2 regions of the Otoolea muris genome follow, and region 1 is predicted to be linked to the other one. Evidence: riboswitches for the same ligand, from Rfam matches in the RefSeq annotation. Region 1 holds a riboswitch; the other holds the start of a gene.
The links. A riboswitch is a leader RNA that binds a small molecule or an ion and turns the genes downstream of it on or off. The one in region 1 is predicted to bind molybdenum cofactor.
Positions count from the first base shown of each region.

Region 2: another riboswitch for molybdenum cofactor. It lies ahead of NFS31_RS15565 (ABC transporter substrate-binding protein); the one in region 1 lies ahead of NFS31_RS04405 (DVU_1555 family C-GCAxxG-C-C protein).

Region 1 is NZ_CALPCY010000004.1:82,487-90,222, reverse strand. Features, by position in the region: gene NFS31_RS04435 (SH3 domain-containing protein) at 1-725, opposite strand, end outside; gene trmB (tRNA (guanosine(46)-N7)-methyltransferase TrmB) at 1,088-1,747, shown strand; gene NFS31_RS04425 (hypothetical protein) at 1,776-1,919, shown strand; gene trxA (thioredoxin) at 1,932-2,249, shown strand; tRNA gene NFS31_RS04415 (tRNA-Lys) at 2,667-2,739, shown strand; gene NFS31_RS04410 (NAD(P)-binding domain-containing protein) at 2,978-3,748, shown strand; molybdenum cofactor riboswitch at 4,052-4,176, shown strand; gene NFS31_RS04405 (DVU_1555 family C-GCAxxG-C-C protein) at 4,421-4,855, shown strand; gene NFS31_RS04400 (molybdopterin-dependent oxidoreductase) at 4,972-7,736, shown strand, end outside.
Region 2 is NZ_CALPCY010000026.1:23,057-30,792, reverse strand. Features, by position in the region: gene NFS31_RS15575 (ATP-binding cassette domain-containing protein) at 1-289, opposite strand, end outside; gene NFS31_RS15570 (ABC transporter permease) at 276-959, opposite strand; gene NFS31_RS15565 (ABC transporter substrate-binding protein) at 1,075-2,031, opposite strand; molybdenum cofactor riboswitch at 2,189-2,315, opposite strand; gene NFS31_RS15560 (hypothetical protein) at 2,499-2,810, opposite strand; gene NFS31_RS15555 (Y-family DNA polymerase) at 2,854-4,134, opposite strand; gene NFS31_RS15550 (SOS response-associated peptidase) at 4,258-4,863, opposite strand; gene NFS31_RS15545 (VanW family protein) at 5,467-6,573, opposite strand; gene NFS31_RS15540 (type III pantothenate kinase) at 7,107-7,736, opposite strand, start outside.

The DNA.
Region 1 (7,736 bases):
TTTAACGCGTCTGTGGTCTTGTATCTCATGGCCGGAGCCGCCGCAGCCTCTGTGGTCGGGATCTCAATCGGCGGCATGCTCATAGCCGGCGTTTCTGCGGGCGCTTCCGTCACAGGCTCGGAAGAGGTTTCAGGGGCCTTCTCCTCGGCGGGCCGGATCATCTTGATGATAAATATCAGCGCAATGATAATGGCAATCAGAAGAAGCGGCTTGATAATGCTTCCGGGATCCAGGCCCCTTCTCTGGGGCGCGCCCCTGCGCCGGCGGCTGGCGTTTGAGGAAGCGGGAGGACGGCTGCCGCGCCTTACGCTGCCGTCCGGAACCGGCCGTCTCTGCGGCGGGGCCGCCTTTTTGCGGCGTCCGCTGTAATCGTTGATAAAGGTATATACCTCCTGCGCAAGCAGATGATGCGCCTGGCTGGCGTTATAGGAATTGTTGTCATCCTCATGGATGGCCTTATTCCCAATCGTTCGGATCTTATGATAGTGCTCGCTGGTGGTCCTGCTGATCACGCCGTCCTCGTAAAGGGCGTCGATCATGTCAATTAAGTTTCCCTGCATGATACCGGACTGTTCGCAGAGCGCTTTTACCATGCACTCCAATGTCTGACGCGCTTTGATCATGGCCATATTATATTTCTTCTGGCCGATCAGGCGCTCGGTATCCTTAATGCCGGTCTGAATTTTGTCCCAGCCACCTCCTGCCGGGTTGTCTGTAGTGCTCATAGGCTGTCTCCTTTGTACGGCAGCAGTCCATCTGATCCGCACGGCCGCGCCGCGCGTCCCCTGATGAAATACTGCGTATCGTGTCCTTAATGATGAATTACTATTATTATAATATATCGCGGGGTTTTATGCACGTCATTTTTGAAAAAATTGTTGACTTGCATAAAAAACCATGAAATGGTAATATATAGTTATTATTTACAAAAATCCCGGCTGATGCGGGGATAAAATTATGGAAATAATGAATAGATAAAAACGGCAAAAGCGAGCAGACTAAAGGAAAAGGCCATACATCCGTTATACAGCTACAACAAACGGGTGCGGACGGGCCGGACCGCAGGCCGCGCGCGGGGAGGGAGCATATGAGACTGCGCCATATACCGGGAGCAGAGGAGATGATAGAGAAAAGCCCGTATGTTGTCACACAGCCGTCAGAGCGGCGGGGAAGCTTTGGCACACTGTTTGGGAATACAAATCCGATCGAGATTGAGGTCGGTATGGGGAAAGGAAAATTTATTACAGAGCTGGCGATGCAGAATCCGGATAAGAATTTTATCGGGATCGAGAGGTATTCCACGGTGCTGGTTAAGGCGATCCGCAAAAGAGAGCGTCTGGAGACGCCGCTAGGGAACCTGTATTTCATGTGCCTGGACGCGGGAAATCTTGCGGAGGTGTTCGCCCCGGGCGAAGTGAGCCGCATTTACCTGAATTTTTCGGATCCATGGCCCAAAGAGCGCCATGCGGGCCGCCGGCTGACGTCGCCGAAGTACATGGCGGTTTACAGCCAGATACTTGCAGCGTCCGGCATTGTGGAGTTCAAGACGGATAACAGGGCATTGTTTGAATATTCCATGGAGTCCATCCCGCAGGCCGGGTGGAACATTCTCTATTCCACATTCGATCTGCACCAAAGCGATCTGGCAAAGGGAAATGTGATGACCGAGTATGAGACAAAGTTCTCGGCAGAAGGAAAGCCGATCTGTAAGCTGGCGGCTTCCCGGCTGCCTGTAAACTGCATATGATATAAAAAATAAGAGTGGAGTTTGCAGCATGAGCCTGAAAACAAAGGTGAGCCGCACGCTGTCAAGGGCAACGAGCGACAAGACGGAATTAAACAGAGCTGTTTTGAAATGGAAAAAGCAGTTCGACGAGGCTTCAAAGGTGTTAAGTGCTGACAGAAAAAAGAAGAGATAGGAGGAGTTGCAAATGGAAATGAGATTTACGAGTGAGAATTTCGAGGCGGAGGTATTAAAGTCAGACGTTCCGGTGCTGGTTGATTTTTATGCGGACTGGTGCGGCCCGTGCAAGCGGATGGCGCCGATCGTAGAGCAGCTCGCGGCGGAATATGAGGGAAGGCTGAAAGTCGGCAAAATGGATGTGGACGCCAACACGGATATGGCGGTGAAATACGGCATCATGTCCATCCCGACGCTCATTATTTTCAAAAACGGAGAAATCTTCCGCAGGGAAGCAGGGGTTCAGACCAAAAAGAGTATAGAGATGGCGATCGGCCAGGTTCTTTAGAGCGTATTTTAGAAATACTTTAGTAGTTGGGGCGGCATCTGCCCATAAAAGCGCTTCGCGGTTCTAAATGACATGCGTTTCCGGTAAGCGGGCGCAGCGAAGCGCAGAAGGGCAGACGCCTGCTGTCCTTATAATCTCTGTTGCAATAATAATGATACGTTTGGCGTCTGAACAGTTATCGTAACAGTCCAGATAGGTCAGCGCACCTGCTGCGCTGACCGTACGAAAGGCAGGCATACGGCCCGTCGCGAAGCGATTCTAAATGGCCGTATGCCCTGACAGTTCAGAGATTATCTGAACTGTTACCAGTTATCTAAAAAAACTGTAAAAAAAAGTTAAAAAAAGTGTTGACTTTTTCTGTGTTATAGGATAGAATATGTCATGTGTCACGGAGATGACAAAACAAAATAAAGACAAGCGCCTTTAGCTCAGTTGGTAGAGCAGTAGACTCTTAATCTATTTGTCCAGGGTTCGAGTCCCTGAAGGCGCACTGAGAAGTGCTGATTTTGCAGACGGAGAGCTGTGGGGTCGGCGCTTTTTTGTTTTGCGGTTTCAGAGATATGGCTGCCGAATGTAACAGTTCGGCCTTCGGCTCTGCGAGGTGTTTTTTGTGAGCGAAGGTCACAGAAAACCCGAGGGCAGCAATCAAAGAATCAGATTAAATTTGACTCCCGCTAAAAGGCTATGTTAAAATGAGATTTAAATGATTGCTGAAAAAGGGGGAATCTATGATGAAACTTGGATTTATTGGAACCGGGATTATCACGACAGCCGTTGCAACCGGCTTTTGCGAGAGCGGGATTGAAGGGCTGAGCATTGCCGTATCGCCGCGGAACCGGGAGCGGGCGCAGGCGCTCCGGGAGAAGTATCCGGACATTATCACAGTCGGGGCGGACAACCAGGAGGTCGTGGATCGCTCAGACTGGGTATTTGCAGCGCTCCTTCCGGCGGCTGCGGAGGAAGTGATCGCGGGCCTTTCGTTCCCCCCGGACAAGCATTTTATTAATCTGGTGGCTACGCTGAGTTTAAAGCGCGCAGAGGAACTGATCGGAACGCGCGCGATCATCGCCGACGTAGTGCCCCTCACCTTTGCCGCCAACCGCTTTGGGCCGGTCGTGGTGTATCCGCCGATCCCGGCAGTACGTGATTTGATGTCTCATGTGGGGACTCCGGTTCTGGTCGAAACACCGGATCAGATCGCGATTCTGCGCTCTGTCACAGGGCTGATGAGCGCCTACTACATGCTTCTGACGCGCCTGACCGGCTGGTGCGTGGACAACGGGCTGGACGAGCCCGCGGCCAGGAAATATGTGACTGCATTTACATCCGCGCTGTCCCAAAAGGCATCTGCATGGCCGGGTACACTCGAGGATCTGGCGAGGGAAATGACGCCGGGAGGGCTTAACTGGATGGGGCTGACCCATCTGGAGGAGAAGGACGCTTTCGGGCCGTGGACGGAGATATTGGGGCCTGTTTTAGAGAAGGTGAAAAAGGAATAATCTTCCAGTTCATGTACTCCCGGAATCTCGCTGTTCCTGATTTTGTGAGATGATTTTAGATGCGCACAAATTTATGAGGCGTACGTTGATTAAATTTGGGTGCATCTGGCGGAAAATCAGCCGCAAAGGCAGGTACAGAGAGATTCCGAGAGTACATGTTCGTTTTAAGGAGGAAGATATAGGAATAATAATAACATAATGGTGAAAAAAATTCATATTTATGAAATCATTCTATTGACAAACCCTATCAAAACGTGTAACATAACAATCAGATAATAACATATATAAATAAAACCATTCAGAAACAAATCTGTTTTTCGAGTCGAAGCTGCTGTGTGGCGGACACCGCTATATGCAGCCAGACCAATGGGTGATACCGGAAACGGTATCGCCTTCCGTGTTTGAAAAGGAAAGCAAATGAGATGTTCTGCTTATACTGGCATTGAGGCGTGGATTGAAACGTGGGAGAGCGTCCGCAGCGGGCGGGCTGTTGTTGTTTCGGGGCGCCTTTATGCCTTATAATCCTGTTTACGGGAGAGATCCGTTCTTTTTTCTCCCGGGGTGTTAAAAGCAGCCGCTGTCCTTTTCGGGCAGGGCTGCTTTTTTGCCGCGCGGGAAGACTGTGCGCCGGAGCGTGTTTAGAAGCGCTTATTATAAGAAAGGGGAGGTACGGTGGAATCAGATATTTTGATGCTGCATGAATTTTTGCAGTCCGGCAAGTGCTGTTCGCAGGCGCTTGCCGCCATGGGCTTAAGGCTAAGGGGAGAGGAAAGTGACGCGCTTGTCCGGGCGGCGGCCGGGCTGTGCCTGGGGGTGAGGAGCGGCCTGATCTGCGGGGCTCTGACAGGGGCGGCGATGATGCTGTGCCTGTTTGATCCGGCTCTGGCAGCAGGCGAGATGATCCCGGAGCTGACAGAGTGGTTCCGGGATACCTACGGGGAGCTCTACGGCGGAATCTCCTGCGACGAAATACTGGAAAGAGATATACATAATAAAGCCGTGCGCTGCCCTGCGCTGGTTGAAAGCACATACCGCCGTGCGCGGGAGATTTTAGAGGACGCCGGCTTTGACATTGATGATATGCTGGAACATCTGGAAGAGGAATGAGGCGGCGCGCCATTTGGGAAATGTCAGGCAGTCCGGGGAGGGCGGTTTGGGCGGTCTGCGCGCCGCTTTTCCCGGGAACTGTTCGATATTATACATTATATAAGGAGGAGTAAACCATGAAATTGAGAAAAATGGTGCTCAACATCAACGATGTGGATCGCATTTTTATGTGTGATCCGGAAAATGACCGTTTATCGGACGTCCTTCGCCGGTTAGGGCTGACCGGCGTGAAGGTGGGCTGCGGGACAGGCGTCTGCGGCTCCTGTTCCGTTATTTTAAACGGCCAGGTAATCCGCTCCTGCACGAAGAAGATCACGCAGGTTGAGGAGTATTCCAAAATCCGCACGATTGAGGGCATTGGCACGCCGCAGCACCCGCACCCGTTACAGGTTGCCTGGATGAATTACGGCGCGGTTCAGTGCGGCTTCTGCGTTCCGGGCTTTATCGTGTCCGCTTACCAGCTTCTGGAGGAGAATCCGGATCCGACCAGGGAAGAGGTGCGCGACTGGTTCCAGAAGACGAGAAATGTATGCCGCTGCACGGGTTACAAGCAGATTGTGGACGCGGTTATGGCTGCCGCAAAGGTGATGCGCGGCGAGTGCTCGATTGAGGATATTAAGTTTAAGAATCCCGAGGACGGCGAGTATTACGGAAAGCCCGTGGTGCGCCCGGACGCCCTGGCCAAGGTGACGGGCCTGGCGGATTACGGCGATGATCAGGCGCTTAAGATGCCCAGGGGCACGCTTTACGCGGCGGTGGTGCAGCCGAGAGTGACGCATCACGCAAAGCTTCTGGCGGTTCACACGGAGGAAGCGGAGAAGATGCCGGGCGTTGTGAAGGTGATCACGGCAAAGGATATCCTCGCGGCAGGCGGTACGAATATCATGGCCGAGGGCCAGTTCCACGAGAGAAGCACAGTCATGACGCCGTCCCGCAAGGTTCTGCAGGATGAGAAGATTTTCCGCTACGGCGACGTGGTGGCGCTTGTCGTGGCTGATACGCATGACCGGGCGCGCGCGGCCGCGGCGAAGGTTACGGTGGATATTGAGCAGCTTCCGGAATATCTGACCTACTTAGACGCGGTTATGCCGGACGCAATCCGCATCCATGAGGATACGGACAATATTTTCTGCGAGCAGCCGGTGTTAAAGGGCGTCGGCCTTGAGGATGCGGAGAATGTAAAGGATCTGATCGACGACGCGCCGCATGTGGTTGAGGGCAGCTTTTTCTCGAGCCGTGAGCCGCATCTGTCCATTGAGGGGTGCGTGCTTCAGGCATACTGGGGCGACGACGGGATGCTGACCATCCAGTGTAAATCCCAGTGCACGTATTCCTCCATCGGGCGTCTCGGAAACTGCGTGGGCGTTCCGAAGAATAAATACAGGATTATCATGAACCCCACAGGCGCGAGCTTCGGCTGGTCCACGAACGCGGGCGATATCGCCCTGGCAGCGGCCGCGGCGGTGGTGACAGGCGAGCCGGTATCCCTGTCCATGTCGTATGAGGAGCACCAGCATTTCAGCGGAAAGCGCTGCCCGGCTTACTCCAACGGACGCCTTGCCTGCGACGACGAGGGAAAGATCATTGCCGCGGAATTTGATTTCGGAATGGATCACGGCGCGTATTCCTGGGGCGGCGACGATGTTATGACCAAGCCGCCGAGGTTTGCGTTCTTCCCGTACAATGTCCCGAACGTGGCGGGCCTGTGCCGCGTGGCCAATACGAACCACGCCTTTGGCACCGCGTACAGAAGCTACGGCTCTCCGCAGGCATTTACCTTAAGCGAGCCGCTGATGGATATGATGGCAGAAGAGCTCGGCATGGATCCCTTTGAGTTCCGCTACAAGAATATCTGCCGCGAGGGAGATCTGAATATCAACAGCTACAAGTACCCGCAGTATCCCATGGAGCGGATGATGGATACCATGCGCCCGATCTATGAGAAGGCCGTAGCGGACGCAAAGGCCGCTGATACACCGCAGAAGCGCCGCGGCGTGGGCCTTGCATGGGGCGGCTTTAACGTGACAGAGGGTGTGACGGACAGCGCGGAGGTGGCCTTAGAGCTTGCAAAGGGCAATAAGATAAAGAAATACGACACATGGCATGCTATGGGCCAGGGCGGAACGGTCGGTTCTGTGATGGTGACGCTGGAGGCGCTCAAGAAGCTTAAAATCACGCCGGAGGATATCCAGCTTATCCAGAATGACACCAAGCTCTGCCCGGATACGGGTATGGCCGGCGCGAGCCGTTCCTTATATATGGACGGAAATGCAACCAAGATCGCGGCGGAAAAGCTCATGAACGCGATGCAAAAGGATGACGGGACGTTCCGCACCTATGACGAGATGGTGGCAGAGGGCATTGAGACAAAGTATGTGGGGCGCTATGAGACGACCGCCACGCCGGGCCTGTGCCGTCTGGATCCGAATACGGGCATCGGCGATCCGACGCCGGCATTCACCTACTGCTTAAATATGGCCGAGGTGGAGGTTGACGCCGCCACGGGCAAGACGACGGTGCTGAAATTCACCTGCGTGGACTTTGTAGGCCGTATCGGCAATATCGATGCCGTAAACGGACAGGCGTACGGCGGCATTTCCCACAGCATCGGCTTTGCGCTGAGCGAGAATTACCATGATGTGAAGAAGCACGCCAATATGTTCGGCGCGGGCGTTCCTTATATCAAGGATATCCCGGACGACATCAATGTGATCCACCTTGACGGGGAGGTTTCCGATGGGCCGTTCGGATCCACAGGCGCTTCCGAGGCGTTCCAGGCATCCGGGCACTGTGCGGTGACAAACGCGATTTACAATGCCTGCGGCGTGCGGATCCATGAGCTGCCCGCCCTGCCGGCAAAGGTAAAGGCCGGGATGGACGC
Region 2 (7,736 bases), on a different contig from region 1:
TATCCGGCCGCATTCCCCGCAGCTTCAGGGGAAGGATCAGGTTTTCATACACCGTATCGTGCAGAAGATACGGCTTCTGGCTTGTCATGGTAATGTCGCGCGGCGTCAGCCCTTCCAAATCCATCATCCCCTCATCCGGCGTGAGGATCCCGGTCAGGAGTTTGGAGAGCGTTGTCTTGCCGCAGCCATTCGGGCCGGCCAGACCGTGGATCAGCCCGCTCTCCAGGTTCATCTCCTCTATCCAAAGCTCAAAGGTTCCCATCCGCTTTTTCAGATTAGAGATTCTCATCGCCCTGCTCCTCCCTCCTGAAATGGTCGGCCAGCGTCTGTACAGCAAACGCCATTATCATCAGAAGCACGCCCAGGAACACGCCCTCATAATAATCCCCGGCCCCCTTGAGGGTTGAAATCGCGGTCGTCATGGTGCGCGTGTGATTCTTAATATTGCCTCCCACCAGAAACACGGCCCCCACCTCGCTGATCGAGCGGCCGTAGCCTGACACCACGGCAAAATACATCTCATGCTTCATTTCCTTTAACAGAAGCCACCCCGTCTGCCGGCGGTCCGCCCCCATCAGCCGCGCAAACGCCCGGATCGCCGGAGCCGTGCGCACCGCGTAGGAATAGACCATCCCGCATACAATGGGCGTGATGATTAAAACCTGCGCAAACACCATGCCTTTGATGGTAAACACCCACCGCAGGCTCCCGAGCGGCCCCCGCTTTCTGAGGAGCATATAGGCCAGAAGCCCGATCACCACCGGAGGGGCCCCCATCAGCGTGCGGTTGAGGCGGATCACCAGCCGTTTCCCGGGAAATTCCCGCCTTTCCAGCAAAAATCCGAGCGAAATCCCAAACGCAGACGCGATCATCGTGGACCAAACCGACATGATGAGCGTGACCCGGATCGAATCCATCACGCCCACTGTGCCAAAAAATTCTGAAAATACCTGTTTCAACTCAACCCGCTCCCTTAAAAAAGGCCGAAACCGCGCAGCGCCACCGCCCGCCCCGGTTTCGGCCTTGCTGGCCTTAAGGCAGCGCGGATATCCTCCGCCGCCTTTTTCTGTCTTTCTACTGCTGATCCGCGTTGGGGAAGAATAACGGCTCGCCGTACTCCTCAACGCCGAACTTGCCAATCAGCTCCTGAACCTCAGGAGAGCAGATCCATTCAATAAAGGTATTTGCCGCCTCATTGTTCAAATCCGGGTATTTCTCCGGATTCACGGCAATCACGCCGTACTGGTTCAAAAGGTTGGCGTCGCCCTCACAGATGATGTCCATATCCGGGTAATCCGCCTTTTTCGCGAGCCAGGTTCCGCGGTCTGTCAGGCAGTAGCCGCCCTTCTCATCCGTCATATTGATCGTATCGCCCATGCCGGCCCCGGCTGACACATAATTCGGATTGCTCTCATAATCTGTAATCCCCAGCTTGTCCCAGATCCCGGTCTCCTTATTGTGCGTGCCGGAATTATCGCCGCGCGATACAAATGTCAGCTCCTCGTCCTTTACCTGCTTAAATACAGACTCAATATCGTCCGTCACCGCAACCGGACCGTCCTTGGGCCCAATGATAATGAAGTCATTGTACATCACCTGGAAGCGCTCCACGCCGAAGCCGCTGGCCACAAACTCCTCTTCCTTGGCCTTGGAGTGAACCAGCACAATATCAACCTCGCCGTCCATGCCCTTTTGGATCGCATCGCCCGTCCCCACAGCCGTCCACTGCAGATCAATGCCCGTCTCCTCCAGAAACAGCGGCTGAAGGTAATCAAGAAGCCCCGTATTATCCGTGCTGGTCGTGGTAGCCATCATCAGCACGCCCTGCGCGCTCTTTTCCTGCTCCTCACTCTCAGCCTCTCCGGTTTCTGCAGCCGTCTCCTCCTCTGTCGGGGCCGCCGCCTCCACCTCAGCCGCGGTCTCTGCCGCCTCCGTTTCAGCCGGCTTGTCCGCAGAGCCTGAGCAGGCCGCCATCGATACCGCCGCCGCGGCCGCCGCCGCAAACACCTTCCATCTGCTTGATTTTCTCATCGTATCTCTCTCCCTTGAATATTATTTCCGAAGAAAACGCCGCACCGGAACAAAAATCGTGCGGCAACTCTTCCCGGGAGCGCCCGAAGATGCGCTGAAATTTCCATTCAGACGCGCTCCGGCACAGGCGGAAGCATTCAAGCCTTTTCATAGCACAATTTCTTTCCAATGCATTTCTTTCCAAATGCGGGAGGCGGGCGGGTTTCCCCATCCACCCATTGGCTGCCCGCCATGCAGCATGATTTCACTGTTTCAGGCGCAGCAGCTCGAAATTTACTGTTTTTTTCAGATTACAGAAATCAGTATAGCACAGGTGAAATCGCTCTGTCAATATGAGACAAAAAGAAGAACCTTGCGGCTGTCACGCATTCGTAACGGTTCAGATAACCCTGAACTGTTACCTGCATTTATTGAAATATTTATGAACATCCGCACGGCCGGCGCAAAAACAATGCATGCGCGCCGTGTCACCGAAAATTGATGACCCACCGGCTCTCTGCCTGATAATAAATAAGCCATGCCCTGATCCCGCGCCCATGCAGCGCCAGCGTGCAGTCATATTCGATGGAAGGAACCCCGGCATACGTCTTTTTCTCCTGAGAATGCACGATAATCTCCCGGATGGTCTGGATCTCCCCGTCCTCATCCTGTATTTTCAGCATCAGAGGCGTGGCCTTTCCGGTGCTGGTAAACCAGCATTCACATGCAATCTCCCGCTGGATTCCCCTGACGCCGCCCGCGTCCGCCCCGCGGGAATTCATGCCAATCCCAAATGCCATTGCCATCCCCTCTTTCCCAAAGATGTACTCACAGTTACGCCTCTCACGGTTCGGTCTTTATGTCGATTTGTTGGTCTAAAAATACGGCCCGCCGCACCGCGCCGGCCCCGAACCGCCCTCTTATCTCATCGACAGCCCTGTCCATCCTCGAAAGCTTCTCATCATTTACATCGTCAAACATCCGTAACTGCCTGTAATTCTCCCGGCTCACCCGGCCTGTATGCACGCCCAGGTGACGGACCGGCCGGCCGTTCCACAATTCCAGGAACAGTCCGCACGCCGCCTCATAGATCTCCATGGTCCGATCCGTCGGGCCGCACAGCGTTCTCTGGTGGGAGGCATAGGAAAAATCCGCATACCGGATCCCCACGGACACCACCCCGATCTGCACCCCGTCCGCCCGCAGACGGCCTGCAACCGTCTCGGAAAGAGCCAAAAGCGTCTGCTTCGCCGTCTGCGCGTCCATCACATCATACGGCGTCGTGGCGCTGTTCCCGTATCCCTTATTCCCGCCGGACGGCGCGCCAACGGACAGGCCCGCGCCCGCATCCGCCGGCGCACCCGGTTTTATTGTGTACGAACCGCCGGATGCCGCCACCGGCGAGGGATCGATGCCATTGGCAAAGCCCCATATCACCTCCCCATGCTTTTTCAGCACGCGTTTAAGCCACGCCGGATCGCAGGCCGCAAGCTCCCCGATGGTTCTGATACCCATGGAAAGAAGCTTTCCCTCCGTGGCCCGCCCCACAAAGAACAGCTCTGATACCGGAAGCGGCCACATCTTCTCCGGAATCTCCTCCGGATACAGCGTATGTACCTGATCCGGCTTCCTGAAATCTGACGCCATCTTTGCCAGAAGCTTATTGGCCGATACGCCCACATTGACCGTAAATCCCAGCTCCTCCCGGATGCGGTCCCGGATCTGCGCCGCCGCCTCCTCGGGCGTCCCGAACAAATGGCAGCTCGCGCTCATGTCAATGTACGCCTCGTCAATGCTGTACGGCTCGACCGCATCCGAATAATCCCGCAGAATATCCATAAATGCAGCCGAACATTTCTCATACAGGCCATAATCCGGCGGCACGATCACCAGATCCGGGCATTTCCTTCTCGCCTCCAGAAGCGTCTCGCCTGTTTTGATCCCATACCGCTTTGCCGGGATCGACTTCGCCAGGATAATCCCGCGCCGCGCAGACACATCCCCGCCCACGGCAGACGCAATCGTTCGCAAATCCACCTTCTCCCCCCTGTGGGCCAGCCGGTAAACCGCCTCCCACGAGAGATAGGCTGCGTTCACGTCAATATGAAAGATGATTCGTTTCAAACGTACGTTCACCTCCTTGGGTTCCATTTTAGCAAACATACGTTTCTATTTCAAGCGGTAATTTATGGAATACATACCGTCCCCGGCCGCCCCGGAGCGTGTCAGAATCGTCAGAAGCAGGCCCTAAAACAGGCTGAGCTGCTCATAATCTGATTCACGTTCCAGCAGGCAGGGCATTTTGCCAAGAATCTCCTTCACCCCTGCGTCATCCAGCACCCATTTCGCCGCCTCGTCCCACTCCAGGATCAGGGGCATACGTTCATGCACCGGCTTCATGGATCCATTGGCCGCTGTTGTGAGTATCACAAAATGCGCCCCGTCCTCATACTGCCTGCTGCACCCCGCCATCAAAAGAAGCGGGCAGCCCTTTTTGTAAAACCGGCTTTTCTCCCTCCTGGAATTCCACTCATAAAACCCCGCCGCGGGAACCGCTATCCGCCTGTGCATGATGCTGTCGCGAAACAATGGCTTTTCCATCGCAGATTCGCTTCTCGCATTAAAAATCACCCGCTTCCCCTGAAAGCCCGGAAATCCCCAGCGCTGCCATCCGCAGCGCACCGCGCCTCCCTCTCCCCAAAGAACCGGCGCCGCCTCAGACGGATGCACGTCGCCGGCGGCCATCCGGCCCACTGCCGCCATAGACCCGCGCCTTATTTTTCCCTGCAGCCCGCGAAGCAGCGCTTCCATCGCCCTTGCTGTCTCATCATCTACATAGTATCTGCCGCACATACATTTCTCCCTGAAATTTTTAATATCCGCTTTATGTCCGCCCCTGTGTGCTGTTTTCCATGCCTCTCTGCCTGCATTGTACGATTACGGCATGGGTATGTCAAGCCCGGCTCTCTTTACGCCGAAATTGAATCCGCTGGTACAGTTCGATATGTTCTGTAAGTTATTTCTGAACAGTTCCTTATTGAAACAAATTTTTTTATTCAGATGCACTACTGTAGTGTCTGGTTTATATTTAGCATAATTATTATGAATAATAGTACATATACTTTATCGGTAAATAAGGAAATCCGTTTAGCTAAATATAATCAAGATATTACACTGCTATATGCAGTTTTACAAAAAATAGCAGAAAAAGAGAGAAAGAATCTTGCAGTTTAGATTATCTTTCTTCATGACAATAGAAAATCTGCGAAGCATGTTTTTTATTGTATGCAGGGAGGTAAGAAGGTAGAATGGCCGAAAAAACCTGGAAAAAGAAATTTATTGCTGATAACAGGCTGCGCGGTCTAAAACAGAACCGTACTTTCTAAATACCCAAAAAAGGGACATCCGGGCATTTTCGTTTCAGATATCCCTTTTATGGCGCTTAGAAACTATAAACTACTGAGCCCCGCCCGCCGATCCGCCGGTTTGTGCCTCATCTCCTGTCTCTGCCGCCGCCTGTGCTGCTCCCTCTGCCGCCGCTTGTGCTTCCGCCTCTGCCGCCGCTTGTGCTGCTGCCTCTGCCGCCGCTTGTGCTTCCGCCTCTGCCGCCGCCTGTGCTGCTGCCTCTGCCGCCGCTTGTGCTTCCGCCTCTGCTGCTGCCTGTGCTTCCGCCTCTGCCTGAATCTCTGCGATAGCCGCCTCGCCTCTGATCAGCGTAACCGTGAGGTTTCCCTCCTGCGCTGATGCCTGGATCAGAAGAGGTTCCTGATAGGGATTCACAAATTTGAGATCCTTATGCCCTTCGGAGATCGTCGCGTCCAGCCCCACAGGCAGGTAGGACACCGGGGAAGAATGCGGGTGGCGTTCCGACGCCGGGAGCATAGCGTGGCACATCGCCGCATACAGGGTTGAGGATACCTGGCAGATGCCGCCGCCATACTCCTGGCCGCCGATTGCCGGAGCCAGTACATAGCCGTTTTCCGGCCTCCTCGGCTGCACGGCATTGCTGAACGAGAACTGTCCGCCCGGCTGCAGCACTGTGCCGTTGATCCTCTGCGCCGCCAGGCATACGTTGACCGCCCTGGGGATGGCGCTGTTATAATTGGTCGTATATGTACCGATCCGGCCGTTTTCGTTTCCCTGCGGCTGGCAGATACGCCCTTCTGCCTTTCCGGCAGTCATATAATGCCTGTAATACGCGGCGATATCCGTTTTACACTGATTCACCAAATCCGGATTGTAGAACACATAGGCTCTCACGTCAAATTCTTCATTTCCGGGACGGCACTCGCGCATGCCGCTCGACATGAAATGGGAAAACAGAGCCTGCGGATCATTTCCGATCGCAGCCTGCAGATCCGGATTCTGGTTATAATAATACTCTGCGTCAAACACGGCCTGCCATGCTTCCGCCGTCTCGTCTGCCGCGCTGGCAAACGGGGAGACAAAGCTGAGCAGCAAGGCGGCGCCAATCACGGACAGAAGCCTTTTGCCCCCGGAAACAAAGCGGCAAAGACGGGATAAACGGGCTGCTATGGGGGTGTGGTAAAGCATGGGGTTCATATCATTCATTCCTTTGCATGTTTCTATTCATTTCTTTTGTGGTACTGATCTGTTCCCCATTGTACCTCGGTATGGCAAAATCTGTCAAGTAATTTTGAACTTTTTATTACGATTTTATTACAGTTGTTGTAACGGTTCAGACAACAATGTCAGTTAGTTAAGCGGACGATTGCGGGATGTTGTTTATCGTGGGGAGGCCGCCGTGGCCAGCTCCTGTATCCAACGGAACCCCGCTCCCGCTCGGAGAAAAGCGCAGCGGGCGCTTAGCGAGGTCTTTTCGAGCTTAGCGTCCGCTGCGCTTTTCTCCGAGCGGGAGCGGGGTTCCGTTGGGTTTGGAATCGGACTTTGGCGGCCCTCTCACGACAGACAACGCCCTGCAACCGTTCATTTCGCTTAATTAACTGACATTGGTTCAGACAACCTGAATCAATGGCTGGGGCGTGGACAGTAACCTACAGTTTCAGCAGCAGTTCAGATAAGGCGGGCATACGCATCCGGCGCATCAGCCGCCCCCGTGTTTTCCTGATCCCCCCTTAACCGCCTCCATTCCCGCGGTTCTTATAGTACAGATACCACAGCCCCTTGAGCAGCAGATCCGGATCACAGACAATCTCCCGGCGGCAGTGCGGGACGATCCGCTTTGCCGCGCCGCCGGTCGCGATGGCAGTCACCTTCTCATGAAGCTCTTCCTCGATCCGCTCAATCAGGCCGTCGATCATGGCCGCATTTCCGTACACCAGCCCGCTCTGCATGCTCTCAACGGTATTTTTCCCGATCAGGTGCTTCGGCCGCTCAAAGCGGATATGGGGGAGCTGGGCCGCCCGCTCGGACAGCGCCTCCTGGGAAATACCGATGCCCGGCATGATCAGCGTCCCTAAGTAAGCGCGCTTCCTATCAATCACCGAGCAGGTCGTGGCTGTGCCCAGGTCAAAGACCGCCGCCGGCCCCGGGTATTCCTCAGCCGCCGCCACGGCGTCCACCACCAGATCCGAGCCGAGGCTGGCCGGGTGATCCGTGGCGATGCGGATCCCAGTCTTGATGCCCTGGCCTACCACCAGGGGCTTCACCCCGGTCAGCATGGCCATGCCCTCCCGCACCAGATCCGTTAAATCCGGGACCACAGAGGAAATGATCACGCCGTCCGCCCCCTCTGCACGGACATG